2 regions of the Bacillus sp. LLTC93 genome follow, and region 1 is predicted to be linked to the other one. Evidence: riboswitches for the same ligand, from Rfam matches in the RefSeq annotation. Region 1 holds a riboswitch; the other holds the start of a gene.
What was found. Region 1 has a riboswitch for S-adenosylmethionine ahead of C6W18_RS12655 (bifunctional homocysteine S-methyltransferase/methylenetetrahydrofolate reductase). Riboswitches for the same ligand answer to the same signal wherever they lie in the genome.
Positions count from the first base shown of each region.

Region 2: it holds a riboswitch for S-adenosylmethionine, as region 1 does, so the genes downstream of both, C6W18_RS09205 (sugar ABC transporter substrate-binding protein) here and C6W18_RS12655 (bifunctional homocysteine S-methyltransferase/methylenetetrahydrofolate reductase) in region 1, are expected to answer to the same signal.

Region 1 covers NZ_PVME01000003.1:600,488-608,960, reverse strand. The annotation lists gene C6W18_RS12675 (GNAT family N-acetyltransferase) at 1-26, opposite strand, end outside; gene C6W18_RS12665 (anti protein) at 327-1,262, opposite strand; gene metH (methionine synthase) at 1,381-4,809, opposite strand; gene C6W18_RS12655 (bifunctional homocysteine S-methyltransferase/methylenetetrahydrofolate reductase) at 4,793-6,634, opposite strand; SAM riboswitch class I at 6,713-6,831, opposite strand; gene C6W18_RS12650 (YajQ family cyclic di-GMP-binding protein) at 6,913-7,404, opposite strand; gene C6W18_RS12645 (CvfB family protein) at 7,642-8,473, shown strand, end outside.
Region 2 covers NZ_PVME01000002.1:774,380-782,852, forward strand. The annotation lists gene C6W18_RS09195 (ABC transporter permease) at 1-182, opposite strand, end outside; gene C6W18_RS09200 (sugar ABC transporter ATP-binding protein) at 179-1,675, opposite strand; gene C6W18_RS09205 (sugar ABC transporter substrate-binding protein) at 1,748-2,866, opposite strand; SAM riboswitch class I at 3,036-3,146, opposite strand; gene C6W18_RS09210 (DUF1565 domain-containing protein) at 3,265-4,692, opposite strand; gene C6W18_RS09215 (branched-chain amino acid aminotransferase) at 5,062-6,153, shown strand; gene C6W18_RS09230 (hypothetical protein) at 6,690-7,088, opposite strand; gene C6W18_RS09235 (6-phospho-beta-glucosidase) at 7,205-8,473, opposite strand, start outside.

The DNA of each region.
Region 1 (8,473 bases):
AATGATCGTTGAATAACGTTTGTCAATACACGCAACTCCTTCTTAGCTGAATTGATCTATCTGTATCGTACCATAAGAAGGCATAAGAAAAAGGAAAAGGGAAATCCTTTTCCTTCCTGCATGTAGACAAACCCTCGCATTCGTTGTCAGTCCTGCGTGCCGGTGCTCACGAATGTCAAATTCGCTCTGCTCCGGTACTCGTCCTTCCTAGAATGCAAAGGTTTTCTATCACGCTGAAAAGAAGACAAAGGGCTAAAATAAAGATCATTTTAGCCCTTTGTCAACAATCTGAAAGGAAAAGGGAAATCCTTTTCCTTCTTGTCAAATTAATAATTCAGGTCACGGTTGTATTCATATTCAAAGGTGAGCTGCAAGTTTTTAATCGACACAACGCCCACTTTGATTAATCTTCCACCGATAAACTGAGGGACCTCTGTCGCATTGAAAGAAACGTAAAAGCGATCTTTTGCCGGAACCTGACTTGTTTTATAGGAAGAGATGTCGACCTTTTGTCCGTTCCAAGGTACGTTCACTGACCCGCCTTTTAAGGAAGAAACGGTGAATACATAATTGTGTGCGTTTGTACTGCCTTTATCAGCTTCTAATGAAACACCAGTCACAACGGCATCCTGCGGTAAGCTGCTTAAATCAAAAGAAGAATTTGGAGAACCAGCTTCATTGAAGCTGTTGAGTGTGGCAGGTGACCCATATCGTTTGGTTGTGACTTTTTCAATGCTTTTATCAAACACAATACGATACATTTTATCTTCTTCATTTAATAATCGTTTTGGCTTAACGGCTATGTAGTAATCAGTGCTCGCGGCAATTTTTGGCATATGAATGATCTCGTTTTGGTTGTTTGTCCGCACAGAGGAAGATACAAGCGACCCGTTCTTATTATAAAGGTAAAGGTCGAAATCATTTCCAGGTTTCACATTCACGAGTTTAATAGAAAAACGGCCATCTGCTCCATCAAACTTGGAGCTGGTGAAACGGTAAAAATCGATGTCATCCAAAGAAGAAATACTGCCCTCATGATATAAATACGTTTTGCTCAGATGAAGGGAATGCTGTAAGAATTGAGCTTTTTCCATTGTATCATTGTTTGCATAATCACTTTCAGGATACAGGTGCTCTAATTCTTCCGTATAATATTTTGTTTGTTTCGCAGAGGCTTCACTTGCTTGTGCAGGTGATTGAAAGAGAGGTGTAGCGATGAAGAGGCCGGTAAGCAGTAAAATACCCATTTTCTTTTTGAACATGACAAACATCTCCTTTTAAGTAAATGACTTTCATTTGTAATATCGGTAAATAAGAGTGAAAATTGATATTTATTCCATTTTTTATCAAAAAAGAACCTCCAATCACGGAGGTCCTGCATTAATGAACATTAAAATATCGAGCTTCAGGATGAGAAACGACGATCGCTGAAACAGATGCTTCAGGTTCCATCATGAAGCCTTCTGTCAGGTGGATGCCGATTTTTTCAGGCTGAAGCAGGTGGAACAGCTTTTCTTGGTCTTCAAGATTTGGACACGCTGGATAGCCGAAGGAATAGCGCTGTCCTTGATATTTGGCCTGAAACCGCTTTTCCATTGTGAAATCGACTGGATCAGGAAAGCCCCATTTGTCACGAATCACTTGATGAGTTCTTTCAGCTAACCCTTCTGCAAGTTCAAGCGCCAGAGCCTGGACAGCATGCATTTTTAAATAATCACCTTCTTGCTTAAATTGCTGCGCAACCTCACGTATACGTGCACCAGCTGTGACGGCAAATAAGGCAATATAATCTTTCTCCATTTTTTCGCTTTTCCGCACATAATCAGAAATGGAGCGGTACGGAAGCTTTTCCTGTCTTGGAAATTGGAACGTTTCAATGATGCGATCAGGCGCTTCCGGATCATAAATATGCAGGTCATTCCCATTTGAACTGGCAGGGAAGAATTGATATACAAATGCCGGTGCAAACCAGTTTTTCTCTCTGCCTTCCTGAAGAAGATCTGTGACAAGTTGTTTTAACTCCAATGCTTTTGGATGCTGTTCAGCTAATAATGTTTTGACCTTTCCTTTTAAGCCGAGGTGATGACCAATAAGCATTTGTTCATTTACATAAGGCATAATATGATGCAAATCAATGTTACGCACATAATGGCGTTTTGTATTTTCTGGTGTGAAAATGGGTGCCTGCGGGAGTGTCGCGCGTTTTTCTAGTAATTCAATGACGGCTTTCGGCTGTTTCACTTCTTTCTCCTTGATGACAGCCTCTTGTTCCGCTGAGGGCTTTGTTTGAAATTGAAGAGGGTCCGCTTTTAACTCATTGGCTAATGACAGGCCGTCCATTGCATCTTTGGCATAAAGAACGGGTCCATCATAATGAGGCGAAATTTTCATCTTCGTAAATTTCCGTGAAAGAGCAGCACCGCCCACCAAAATGGGAACGGAGATGTTTGCTTTTTGTAGATCTTGAGCGGTTAGTACCATTTGCTGTGCTGACTTAACAAGCAATCCGGATAATCCGATCATATCTGGTTTTTCCTTTTGCACGGCTTCAATCAATGTTTGAGGTGTGACCTTGATTCCGAGATCGATCACTTGAAATCCATTATTGCTCAAAATGATATCGACAAGGTTTTTCCCGATATCATGGACATCTCCTTTCACGGTGGCAAGAAGAATTTTTCCTTTCCCACTTGCATGCTGCTTTTCCATATATTGCTCAAGGTATGAAACAGATGCTTTCATGACCTCTGCTGATTGAAGCACTTCAGCTACAATCAGTTCGTTTTGATTAAAAAGACGTCCAACCTCAGCCATTCCCTGCATCAAGGGTCCATTGATGATATGAAGAGGCGATTCGAATTTGTCCAAAGCAAGGGCCAGATCATCAATCAGTCCTTCTTTCGTACCTTCGACGACATAGAGCGCTAGCCTTTCATCAAGCGATAAGGAGACCTTTGGTTTTTTCTCCGTTTTCTTTTTCCCGCGGTAAAATTGGGTGAATTCGGCAAGGGTTTGATCATTAGTTTCATATAGTAATGTTTCAGCAAGCTTGATTTCTTCCTTTGGAATTGAAGCGAAGCGCTCAAGCTTTTCAGTATTCACGATCGCATAATCAAGTCCTGCTTGAACGCAGTGATACAAATAGACGGCATTCAAGATTTCTCTGCCAACAGGCGGGAGTCCGAAAGACACGTTACTAATGCCTAAAATCGTGAGACACTGAGGCAGTGTTTCCTTGATCATTTTGATGCCTTTGATCGTTTCTTCAGCAGCACCAATATACTGCGCGTCTCCAGTGCCTACTGGAAAGACAAGAGGATCAAAAATAATGTCACTTGCAGGAATTCCATATTTCTTCGTTAGCAATTCATGGGAACGTACGGCAATCTCGAGCTTTCGTTCTGCTGTCACTGCCATCCCTGTTTCATCGATCGTTCCAACAACAAGTGCGCCGCCATATAGTTTCACAAGCGGAAGAATCTCTTCAAACCGCTCTTCGCCATCCTCTAAATTAATGGAATTGATGATGGCTTTCCCTTGAGAATAAGTGAGTGCTTTTTCAATCACGTGTTTATCTGTTGAATCAATGACAAAAGGGGCTTTGACCTTTTTCGTGGCTTCTTGTAAAAAGCCTTCCATGTCTGCTTCTTCATCACGGTCTGGATCTGCTAGACACACATCAATGACGTGAGCGCCATTTTTCACCTGAGCACGAGCAACTTCTGCCGCCTCTTCAAACTTTTGTTCAGCAATCAGTCGTTTGAATTTGCGGGAACCAATGACATTTGTCCGCTCACCTACAAAAAGCGGACGCATGGCTTCTTCATATATAAGGGGGTCAATTCCTGATACGGTATGCTGTGACGATTCATGTGCCATGCTGCGCGGCTGAAGCGAGCGCACTTCATCAGACAATGCCTGAATATGTGCAGGTGTTGTTCCGCAGCAGCCCCCGACGATATTTAACCAGCCTTCCTGTGCAAAGGCGGCGATTTTTTTAGCAAGAGAAGCAGGGGATTCGTGATATTGTCCTTCTTCATCTGGGAGACCTGCGTTTGGATAGCAGCTAACAGCTGACTTTGCGATGGAGGAGAGTGTGCGGATATGGTCTGTCATAAATTCTGGACCAGTTGCACAGTTTAGGCCAACGCTGATTGGTTTCATATGCTCAAGAGAGATATAAAAGGCTTCAATATCTTGACCAGCAAGGGTAGTGCCCATTGGTTCAATCGTACCTGATACCATTAGTGGTAATTGAATGCCGGTCGCGTTAAAGGCTTCCTGAATGCCCTTGAATCCAGCTTTTACATTCAGCATGTCTTGGCTTGTTTCTAAAAGAAGGGCATCACATTTGCCATCAATGAGTGCGCGGGCCTGCTCCTCATAGTTTGCGACGAGCTCTTCAAAGGTTGTGCCGCCTGTCACAGATAATGTTTTAGTTGTAGGCCCCATTGCGCCTACAACAAAACGAGGCCACTCAGGTGTGGAGAAACGGTCTGCTTCATCCTTTGCCAGCTGAGCAGCTCGTACGTTGAGCTCATAGGCAAGGTGGCCAAGCCCGTATTCATCGAGAACAAGTTTCGTAGCGCCGAATGTATTCGTTTCAATGAAATCCGCACTTGCCTCAAGGTATTCCCTGTGGATCGTGGAGATGATGTGAGGGGCTGTCAGGTTCAAATACTCGTTACAGCCCTCATACTCTTCTCCGCCAAAGTCCTCTGCTGTGAGATTGGCGTTTTGAATCATTGTGCCCATTGCACCATCAAGGACGAGGATGCGTTTCTTGAGTTGTTCAGTGATAGTTGACATTTACGTTTGGCTCCTTTTCTTTCTGATGGATGTAGGTTGTCAGTTCTGCTGTTAAATCTGATCGAAGGAAAGGGGTAATTAAATAAATGCCATTAAACAATTCGCAGGCCGTATCTAATAAAGACCGGGCAATCGCTAAGCCTTCTGTTCGCTGCTTTTCCTTATCCTCGCCTGCCTTGGCCATAATCTCACGAATCGAATCAGACAATTTGATGCCCGGAATTTCATGATGAATAAACTCTGCATTTCGACTGCTTGTTAACGGCATAATGCCGATGTAAATCGGTTTATCCAAATGACGGCTTTCCTCATGAATTTTCACTAGCTGTTCCTCTGAGTAAACAGGCTGTGAGATGAAATAATCAGCCCCGTATTCGATTTTTTTCTCAAGCCGTTTTACTGCTTTATCAATATGACGTACATTTGGATTAAACGCGCCAGCCACTGAAAAATTGGTCTTTTTTCCAAGCGGCTTCCCAGAGAAAGAAAGTCCTTCGTTAAACTGTTTGATCAGACGGATCAAATCAAAGGAGGTTAAATCATAAACAGATGTTGCACCTGGGAAATCACCAATTTTAGACGGGTCGCCAGTGATGGCTAAAATATCGGTTAAACCGAGAGTGTCGAGTCCCATCAAATGGGATTGTAGCCCAATCAAATTACGATCACGACACGTGATATGGACAAGTGAACGCATATCAAGCTGCTGTTTCAATAATGCGCCGCAAGCCACATTACTAATGCGCGGGGTCGCAAGGGAATTATCGGCTAACGTCAAGGCATCGATGCCTGCACTCTTTAATTCATTTGCTGCGACAAGGAATTTTTCAAAGTTCAGCTTCTTTGGCGGGTCCAGCTCTACGATAATCGATCGTTTTTTAACAGCCAGCTCGTCAAGTCCAGGTTCAGTGCGCTGGTCTTGGATCGAAATGATTTCTTCTTTTAATACTTTCACTTCTTTTTCAGTGATCGGTGCTAAATCTTTAACAGCTTCAGCCATTGCGCTAATATGCTGAGGCGTCGTTCCGCAGCAGCCTCCGATAATGCGTGCGCCTTGATTTCTAAACTCTAGCGCACTTTTTCGGAAATAATCATTATCTGTATCATAGACGAGTCTGCCTTCTTCAAGAGACGGGAGACTGCTGTTAGGATAGACAGATAAATAAGAATTTTCCAAAATCGGAACGCCTTCAAGTGCCTGAATCATATGATAAGGGCCTAGCCTGCAGTTGATGCCAACGACATCAGCGCCGAGAGAGGATAATTCAGATAAACCGTCCTTCAGTGGTGTACCGTCCTGCAAAACACCTTGCTCATGCATGGATACGTTCATGACAATCGGGAGAGTCGTTTCTTTGCGTGTAATTTCGAGAACGGCCTTCGCCTCTTCCATATCATAATACGTTTCAAGCAATAATCCGTCAGGCTGTTCATTTAATAGGATGTACAGCTGTTCTCTAAAGCTTCGTTTGATCTCGTCTATCGAGTAGGCATTTTTGTTAAACGTTCGAATGCCGCCAATCGTTCCGAGTACATAAGCTGAGCCAGCGGCAGCTTTTGCAATTTGTACTGCTTTTGTATTGATGCGTTTTGTTTCTTCTTCTAATCCGTAGCGGGATAGTTTAATATAATTCGCACCGTACGTGTTCGTTTGAATGATGTCAGCTCCAGCCTGCACATACGCCTCATGCACTCTTTTCACTTCATCTTCTTTTGATAAATTTAGTTCTTCAAAGCACCGGTCAATGCCGTAAGAGTATAAAAGTGTTCCCATTGCTCCGTCAGCAATCAATACGCGATTTTGTAAGTCTTGTAATAGGCCCATTGTATTCCTCCTTATTTCTATGTAACAAAAAAAGCCTTCTGATAAGAAGAAGACTTTTTGGCTGTATCGTAATTCTTCTCCTTATCTTCCAAGCAGTTGCTTGCTGGATTTAGCACCTTGGTCATAGAAAATACATTTCTACTACACCGGTTGCTGAGGCTTCACAGGGCCAGTCCCTCTGCCTCTCTTGATAAGAAAGCGATATGAACATGTCAATGAATTGAACTTCCATCAACTGTAACGAAAAAATCAGAAATAATCAATGGAAAATTTAAAATTTATCGAAAATTTATAAATTGGACGTCAATCGGCAAATCTGCTTTGCGCATGAGTGAAATGACCTCTTGTAAATCATCTTTATTTTTCCCTGTTACACGCACTTGGTCATCCTGAAACTGCGACTTCACTTTGATGCCAGATTGCTTAATGAGTGCGTTGATCTTTTTGGCATTGTCTTTATCGATACCACTAATCAGCTTGGCACGCTGGCGTACTGTTCCGCCTAGAGCATGTTCAGTTTTTCCGTAGTCGATGTTTTTAGTCGGCACATTTCGTTTAATCAGCTTTGTCACAAGCACATCTTTTAGCTGTTCAAGCTTGAAGTCATCATCTGAGATGAGAACGAGCTCTTCTTTTTCGAGTGAAATATCACTTTTACTTCCTTTAAAATCATAACGGTTTTTAATTTCTTTTAGCGCTGCTTGAATGGCGTTTTGCACCTCTGGCAGTTCCACCTTCGATACAATATCAAATGAACTTTCTTTTGCCATAACACATGACCTCCAAGTATAGATATTGCGTCTATTTTATCATGCAAACAGGGGAAGAAGAAACTTTATCATATAGACAAATCAAAGAGTTCAGCCGCTTGCAGTATAAATCAAGTGCAGTTTGTCCACTTTAGCTAACAGAACTAGAGATGTTCATGTTGAAAGAAGTATAGTAGAATAAAGTGAATCAAAAGATGAACGAACGCTCTTTTATGAGCAGATAGGAAGGAAGAGAACATGAGACCAGGTGAGCAATTGACCTTGCAAATAGATAACGAGATGGAGTACGGCTACTTTTTGACAGATGGTGAAGATTCGGTCCTCTTGCACCGCAGTGAGATGACAGAGGATATTGATGACCGAGATGAAGTAGAGGTCTACTTATATGTAGATCATGAAGAAAGACTAGCTGCGACGATGAAAATGCCTACAATCAATGCACATACATACGGCTGGGTAGAAGTCGTAGATGTTGTAGAAGACATGGGCGCATTTGTCGATGTCGGGCTATCAAAGGATGCACTTGTTGCAACAGAACACCTCCCGCCTTTTGAGGAAGCATGGCCGAAAAAAGGAGACAAACTCTACTGTATGCTGAAAGTCACAAGCTACGGTAGAATGTTCGCAAAGCCAGCCACTGAAGACGTGATCAGTGAATTGTTTACTGAGGCGCCAGAAACCTTAATGAACAAAGAAATCACTGGGACAATTTATCGCTTAATTGCGACAGGCTCCTTTATGCTGACAGATACAGGAGTGAGAGGATTTATCCACCGCACAGAACGAAAGGAAGAACCAAGGTTAGGTTCGACCGTTACAGGCCGCGTTATTGCGGTGAAAGAGGATGGAACCGTGAACGTTTCTTTGCTTCCTAGAAAGCAGGACGCGTTATCTGTTGATGCAGAAGAAATTCTAACTTATATGAGAACCCGAAATGGTGCCATGCCTTACTGGGACAAAAGTGATCCAGAAGATATACGTGAACGATTTCAAATGAGCAAGGCGGCCTTTAAACGAGCACTAGGTCATCTGATGAAAAATGACCTAGTCTTCCAAAAAGAAGGCTGGA
Region 2 (8,473 bases), on a different contig from region 1:
GATCGTAAAATGTTGATGATATTCCCTGATTGCAAAAACGCTGGATTCGCTGCCGCAAATACCACGATCAAAACGACAATCGTTAAGATGGTGCCATATTGATAAAAGAAATCAAACAGGTGAAATGATGGCCGCTGTTTTTTGATTTGCTGAACAGGGGCTGAAATTTGTCGTTCGCTCATGATTGTCCTCCTGTTGAATGATATAAAAGCTCTTCTTCAGTCGTTGGTGCGGTCATTTCCCGGGTAATGCTGCCATCATATAGCACGTATACTCGGTCTGCAATGCCCGCAATTTCCGCCAGCTCACTTGACGCATAAATCACGGACTTTCCTCGGGCGGCAAGTTCTGCAATAAGAGAGAAAATGTCTTTTTTCGCTCCAACGTCTACCCCTTTGGTTGGTTCATCAAAGAGATACACATCCGCCTCAGCTAGCAGCCATTTTCCAATGGAAATCTTTTGCTGATTTCCACCAGATAAATGCTTTACCTTCGCCTCAAGAGAAGGCGTTTTGACGCCAAGCCGTTTGACGATTTCACCTGCTGCCTGCTTTTCCTTAGGACGATGTAAGAAGCTGAGCATCCGTGAGAATGAGCGAAGACTTGCAGCTGTTAGGTTCCATCCCACGGTCTCTTCCGTCAAAATCCCTTCTTTTCTCCGCTCCTCGGGAACAAGTGCCAAGCCGGCTCTCACTGCTTGATGAGGCGATTTGATTTGAATGGTTTTACCATGAAGCTGCACAATGCCCATCTTTTTTTCTGAGGCGCCAAAAAGGGCTTTGCACAACTCTGTTTTACCAGCACCGACAAGTCCTGCAATCCCGAGAATTTCTCCCTTTTTCACATGAAGATGAATGTTGCTTAATTTATGCTGGTCGTATAACTGTTTCACTTCAAGCACAATAGGTGCATCCTTCAAAGGTGTACGGTGCGGGAATTGCTCCTCTAATGGTGTGCCTAGCATTTCCTCAATGACCTGCTGGGGATTTGTGTCTTTGACGAGGTGTGCTGCCACATCGGTTCCATTTCGCATCACAGTCAGCTCATCACAGATATTGAAAATTTCGGGCATTCGATGCGAGATAAACACAATACCCGTTCCATTCTTTTTCAGTTGATCAATCATTGAGAATAACTTGCTTGTTTCTGCATGACTAAGCGGAGCAGTTGGTTCATCTAAAATTAAAATGCTGCATTTGATCGAAACGGCCTTGGCAATGAGCACCATCTGTTTTTCTGCAAGTGTCAGATCACTCACAAGACGTTTTGTGGAGATGTCGATGTCCATCTCTTTTAATAGTTGAGCCGCCTTGCGATGAAGCTCTTTCCAGCGGACAAATGATTTTTTCTCAATCTCATGCATCATCATGTTCTCACCAACACTTAAATAGGGAACAAGAGCCGTATCCACTTCTTGATGGACTGTCTGCACACCGTATGAGGCCGCATCCTTCGGTGTTTGAATCGATGCAGTCTTGCCATTGATGTGGATGGTTCCCTCGAAATGCGAATGAGCGCCAGAGAGAACTTTCATTAACGTTGATTTCCCAGCACCGTTCGCTCCAATCAGCGCATGGACCGTACCTTTTTTTAATGTGAAATTCACTTGATCCAGCGCTTTAACCCCTGGGAATTCAATCGAAATATTCTTCATACAAACAAGCGGCGAAGTCATAGGTGTCCTCCTTGTCTATTGATCGTCATTTGAAAAACGAAACACCCTCTATGGGAAGAGAGTGTACGTTGTTTATTTTGCATAATGTTTCTTCAAGGTCTTCATCCAATCTTCTTCAAAAGCAGTAGATGAACCGAATCCCTTTACTTCTTCCGCAAGATTAACCATATTGATAGCCTTGCCGGCTTGATGAAGCTGCTTTTGTGAAATGAGGGAGGCCTCAAGGTCATAGGAAGAGGGTGTTTTCTCTCCAGCTATTTTCTTCGCAAGAATCCTCACGTCAACTGCACCAATGAGCTTCGGATCAACCGCTGCTGTGTACTTCCATGGGCTGTCTTTCGCTGTCATTTCCTGAAGGTCGGCATTTGACACATCAATACCGTAAATCTTCACTTCTGTTCTTCCGGCTTCCTTTAAGGCTCTTGCCGCACCAATAGCAAATGCGTCCCACGTGGCAAAAATAGCGTCAAGCTTGCCCTTTGGATACTTATTTAGCATGGCAGCCACTGCATTTTGTGTTTGCACAGACGTATCAGAGGAAGCAATGCCAAAACGGTCAAGTTCCTTGATTCCTTTATGCTGTTTGAGCGTTTCTTGGTACACTTTGTTTCGTCTCACCATTGGTGGGAACCCATCTACCCAGAGGTACGCAATATTTGCTTTTCCTTTAAAATCAGACACGAGAGCATCTAATGATTTTTTCGCTAATTGTTCGTCATCTTGTGACGTCACTGTGACTCCTTTGATGTCCTTCAGCTTAGGATTCGAATCAAAGGCCACAACGGGAATGCCTTTCGCTGTGATCTTTTTCACATCAGCGACTGTCGCCTCATCGTCCCCATGAGAGATGATAAAGCCATCATAGTTTTCTTCTAGCGCCTGAGAGATCGCATCATGGAACTTCGCTGTATCCCCGTTAGCTGTGTACACGTCCACCGTAAAGCCTAGCGCTTCACCTTCTGCCTTTGTTCCAGCTAGAAACTGAGCCGTATGATCGTCTCCGCCGATTTTGCGGATGACTTTAATTTTTGCTCCCTGTCCCTTTGCAAAGCGCTTCGGTACATTGTCAAAGGAAACTTTTTCGTTCGCATTCGCCTTTGAGCCTGAGCTTGATCCTGCTCCACAACCTGCTAATAGGACGGTTAGGATCGTCAATAATACAAAAGATGATGTCCAATATTTACGTTTCATTGCTGTTCCTCCTCGAGTTGTTTTATTTTTCACATCGGAAAACTAGGTAAAAAAGTAAGAAAACGCCAGTAAACCAGTGGATTGCTTCTAAAATAGAAACAAAAAAGCCTCTCTTGATAAAGAGAGGCGTTATCACCGTTGCATGAAACATGTATCGGGAAGTCTTCCTCTCTTATCTGTCAAAGCTGTCACAGCTTTGCAGGAATTAGCACCAATTTCTAAAAATAGAAACGGTTGCTGGGCGTCATAGGGCCAGTCCCTCTGCCTCTCTTGATAAGAGATCCGTTATGAAATTTGTTTTAGTTGAAATGTCTTCTTTACTTTAATGCGATGTCACACCAATGTCAATGACTTTTTTGAATATTTCTAAAATGATGCGTTCGTGACCATTGACTTGATTAATTGCCGATGATTTTCTTGGCAGGTGATGATTTCTTTAGACGAAAATCATATTTTTTCTCATTCACATATTGTGGATTGAGGTGTGCTGATCCTTTATCTTGACCGCTTTTAGAGCGATACGTTTTGTAGCCTTCCATCCATTTTCCGCGCCATACCCACCGTGATGCTTTCGCGCCTTTGCGGTCATCATAGACGTTCTTCTGGAATGTATTCTTTTGGTTGATTTGATACAAGTTCACGACTAAGTAATGCGATGCACTAGCTGTCATGATATTATTCGTGATCCGATTGTTCACCGATTGATATTGCATGAGCAATTGACCGCCTTCTAAGTCGGCTGTATCATTTTTGTACAAAATATTATGTGAGATGGTCGTGTTTGTTGTTCCGCCCCTCTTCTTGTCATAGCCGCCAATTGAAATGCCTGTATAACGGTTCAAATACACTTGATTGTGCTCGATGCGAATGCGATCCGCCATTTTCCCTTTATGCTCACTTGTGACTTCAATCCCAAGGTCATTGTGATGTGTGATGTTATGATCGATCACAATGTCTTTCCCGCCATCAACATAAATTCCGCCAGCGGAGATGTCCTTGCCGTAGGCTGGATTCCCATAACTCGTAATCTCATATACTTTGTTTCTAGATACGACACCATTTCTGACCTGATCATATTTTTTAGAAGGTGCTACGTTCTCAAAACCAATTAAATCAATGCCAATATTATCAGTGTGCCTAACCGTGTTATGTGTCACGCGGAATTTTTTGACGTTCCCGTTTAACACAAGGGCTTCACTATAGCCTAGCTTCAATTTCTCCACGGTATTTCCTTTGATTTCGATGTCTTCAATCGCTGCTGGTGCTTTCGTTCCATAGACCGCAATGCCATGCGCATTCCCATTTTTATGTGTTGTTTGAATGTCGTGCACACGGTTGTTGAGCAGTTTGACTCCTTTGCCGCTGCCTGTGACGAAAATACCGACTGGTGTGACATCTTCTTTCTTCGTTTTGATATGTCCGACTGTCAGACCTTTAAGGGTGATATAGCTTTTTTGATCAATTTTGACAAGACCGCCGTCTGCTTGATTTCCTTTAAGGGATGCTCCGCTAATGACAGGCTTTTCTTTTCCATAAGCTTGAAAGACAACTGGTGCTTTCTTTGTTCCTGAATGGCGGACAATCAATTTCTCTTTGTAAGTACCACCTCTCATGTTAATCGTTGCCCCAGCTTTAGCCATACTTGCCGCTTTCTTCAGTGTGCGGAAAGGTTTTTGCTTCGTTCCAGGGTTTTTGTCGTTTCCGTTTGTTGCCACGTAATAAGTTGTGCCTTGCTTGGCGCCAGCCTCCTCTGTCATCGCTTGACAGCCAAAGCTGATCACAGTCATGAATAGAATCAGTAAGATACCTGGTATCATTCGTTTCATCTCGTTGTTTGCTCCTTTCACTTCTCTTCTTCCTTTATCGGTTAAAAAAAAGAGGAATTAAAATATGACGCTGCCCCTTGCAATGTACTGGTCAAAAGGTGTATGGTTGAAAGAATATCTTACAGGAAAACCACTCGTTTCTAAATTGTCAGATTAATCAGTTAATAAAGAATTTGGATTTTATTTCTTTTTGGAAAAGGGGTGACATGAGCCAAACTGACGGCAGTGAGGAGGAAAGCGCTTTAACAGATTTTTCTTGTCTGAATTCCAGAAAACCTATTGCTAATATTTTGTGAAGGTATAGAATAGAATCATAATTATTTCATATTATTAGAATTTTCAAATAATCAAACAGCAAGGAGATTTACAATGCCAAAACAACCCATCCGCGTTGAACTTAGTTCAACAAAAAAACCAAAACCTCAATCTGATCAACTTGAATTCGGAAAGATCTTCACAGATCACATGTTTGTGATGGATTATTCAATTGATAAAGGCTGGTACGATCCAAGAATTATTCCTTATCAGGCGATTCCAATGGACCCAGCTTCTATGGTCTACCATTATGGTCAATCGGTTTTCGAAGGCCTAAAGGCTTATGTTTCCGAGGATCAAAAAATTCTCTTATTCCGTCCGGAAAAGAACATGGAACGCTTAAACAGATCCAATGACCGCCTGTGTATCCCGCAAATTGATACAGAAACGGTTTTAGAGGGCTTAAATGAACTCATTCGTATTGATAAGGATTGGGTACCTGATGCAGAGGGCACTTCCTTGTATATTCGTCCATTCATTATTTCCACTGAGCCTTATTTAGGCGTTGCACCGTCAAGCACGTATAAGCTGCTCATTATCTTATCTCCAGTGGGATCATACTATAAAGAAGGCATTCATCCGGTGAAAATTGCGGTTGAAAACGAGTTTGTCCGTGCCGTTAAGGGTGGAACAGGAAATGCCAAAACCGCTGGAAACTATGCCTCAAGCCTGAAGGCACAGCAAGTCGCTGAAACCAAAGGGTTTTCGCAGGTTCTTTGGCTTGATGGGGTCGAGAAAAAGTACATTGAAGAAGTCGGTAGTATGAATATCTTCTTTAAAATCAATGGAGAAATCGTGACGCCTGAATTGAACGGCAGCATTTTAGAAGGCATCACACGTAACTCTGTACTTGAGCTGTTAAAGCATTGGGAGATTCCAGTGACAGAACGCAAAATTTCAATTGATGAGTTAATTGAAGCACATCAATCAGGCGAACTTGAAGAAATCTTTGGAACTGGGACGGCGGCCGTGATCTCTCCTGTCGGTGAATTAATTTATCACGATCAGCCATATGTCATTCAAAATGGTCAAACAGGCGAGGTATCAAAGAAATTGTACGAAGCCATTACTGGCATTCAAAAAGGAACACAGCCAGACATCTTCGGCTGGACAGTAGAAGTCGATTCGGTCGTCAAGCAGGCTTAAGTATGCGAAAGAACCTTTCATTTCATGAAGGGTTCTCAGATTGTTGACAAAGGGCTAAAATGATCTTTATTTTAGCCCTTTTTCTTCTTTTCAGCGTGATTGAAAACCTTTGAAGTCTAGGAAGGACGAGCACTGGAGCGGAGCGAATTTGACATTCGTGAGCACCGGCGCGCAGGACTGACACCGAATGCGAGGGTTTGTCTACACGCTGAGAACCTTTCATTTCATGAAGGGTTCTTTTTTTGTTTATTTCCCCCTCCAACATACCTTATAATGGAAATCAGACACTTATTCCACGCATAAGGAGTGATGGTATGTTTTTTACTTACCTGCTAGCTATATGTGGGATCATCATTGGTTCATGTATAATAGCTACAGGTTTCGAGGATTCGCCGTTCCTCACTCGGTTTGTATTTAAGTTTCTAGGGATTTCTACCATTGTCCTTTCCATTACTTTTGTAAAGTATCGACGAAAAAGATTACTCCATCAAAAGACGAAATAGACTCATTTGCACACTTGATCTGACAGCATTCCATCAAATCGTGCACCAAAACAAGATCGACACACACACAATCACCCCTGCATACACCCACTGTTTCCCTTTAATGACACGCTTTCTTTCGATCAGCAAAAAGATTTCTGGCAAAAAGATGGCGATGATTTCAAGTGTAAAGACAAGATTGTACGCAAACGGCATCAGCTGGAAATCAAAGTCTCTTTCATCTCCTCCAACCGTTGCAAGATACATCAACAAGTTGGTCACTGGGATGGTGAAACAAACGAGCAGGCGAAGTACATACATCCACACATAGGATTTATGTCGAATGAGACCAATAAATGAAGCGATGATGCCATACAAAAACAGCACCACTGTGCCATAACTCATAACAGGATGAACGACAAAACCGTAAAGCATTAAACCAATTGCAACCATATGCCAACAGTCCTTTCTTTGAAGCAGTACGTGCTGTTTTTCTATCATACACTTCTTTCTCCTGTTTCCATATGGTCAAATCATAAAAAACGACCCCATAAAGGGGCCGTTTCATCTTACGCATTCACTGATTTGAAGAATTGCGGTAAATACTCACGGTGCGCTTCAAGCATTTCATCTAACATTTGCTTTGCAATTTCGTCAGATGGGACAAGCGGGTTGATCGTCATGGCGACAAGAGCCGTCTCGTAATTTCCTGTCACAGCCGCTTCAGCTGCCACGCGCTCAAATGATTTGATTTGCTGAACGAGCCCTCTTACTGCCACAGGCAGATCACCAGTCGCGATTGGTTTTGGTCCGTCCTTCGTAATGATACAGTTCACTTCCACTGCTGATTCAGCTGGAATACTGGCAATCGCTCCTCTGTTCACTGTATTCACGGGTTGAATGTCATGCTTATCATTATAGATCGAGCTGATTAAGTTACATGCCGCATCACTGTAATACGCCCCGCCTCTTTTTTCGAGCTGCGGTGGTTTAATCGATAAATCAGGGTCTTTATATAGCTCAAATAATTCTTGCTCGACTTGCTGCACAACCTCTGCTCTTGTTCCTTTTTCTTGGGCCGCCTTTTGCTCTTCTTCCAGCATATCTTTCGTTTTATAGTAATAACGGTGATACGGACATGGGATAACCCCTAAGCCTTTGACAAAAGAAGGCTCCCAGTTTTTCGCTTCGATATTTTTCATGGACCACTGGCTATTCGGATTTCCTAGTTCATCGAGCACCTGATCCATAATGCTGACCCCGTCTAAATACACGTCTAATCCATAGACCATGTGATTGAGGCCGGCGAACTGCACCTCGATCCGTTCAACATCCACATCTAGCGCCTTGGCAATCCCCATTTTGATCCCAATCGGCACATTGCATAGACCGACCACTTTTTTCAGATTTGTGTACCGTAAAACAGCTTCTGTGACCATGCCCGCTGGATTTGTAAAGTTCACAAGCCATGCATCTGGACAAAGCTCTTCCATGTCCTTCACGATCTCTAGAATGACTGGGATGGTGCGAAGTCCTTTAAATAAACCGCCTGGTCCGTTTGTTTCCTGTCCAATAACGCCGTATTTGAGCGGTATTCTCTCATCCTTTGCCCGTGCTTCCAGCAGTCCTACACGAAATTGTGTCGTGACAAAGTCTGCGTCCTTCAGGGCTGCCCGGCGATCAAGAGTCAGGTGTACCTCAATCGGTAGACCGGCTTTTTCGACCATACGTTTTGTCAAAGCACCCACGATGTTTAACTTCTCCTGTCCTGCTTCAATATCCACAAGCCATAATTCCTTTACAGGCAATTCATGATACCGTTTAATAAAACCTTCAAC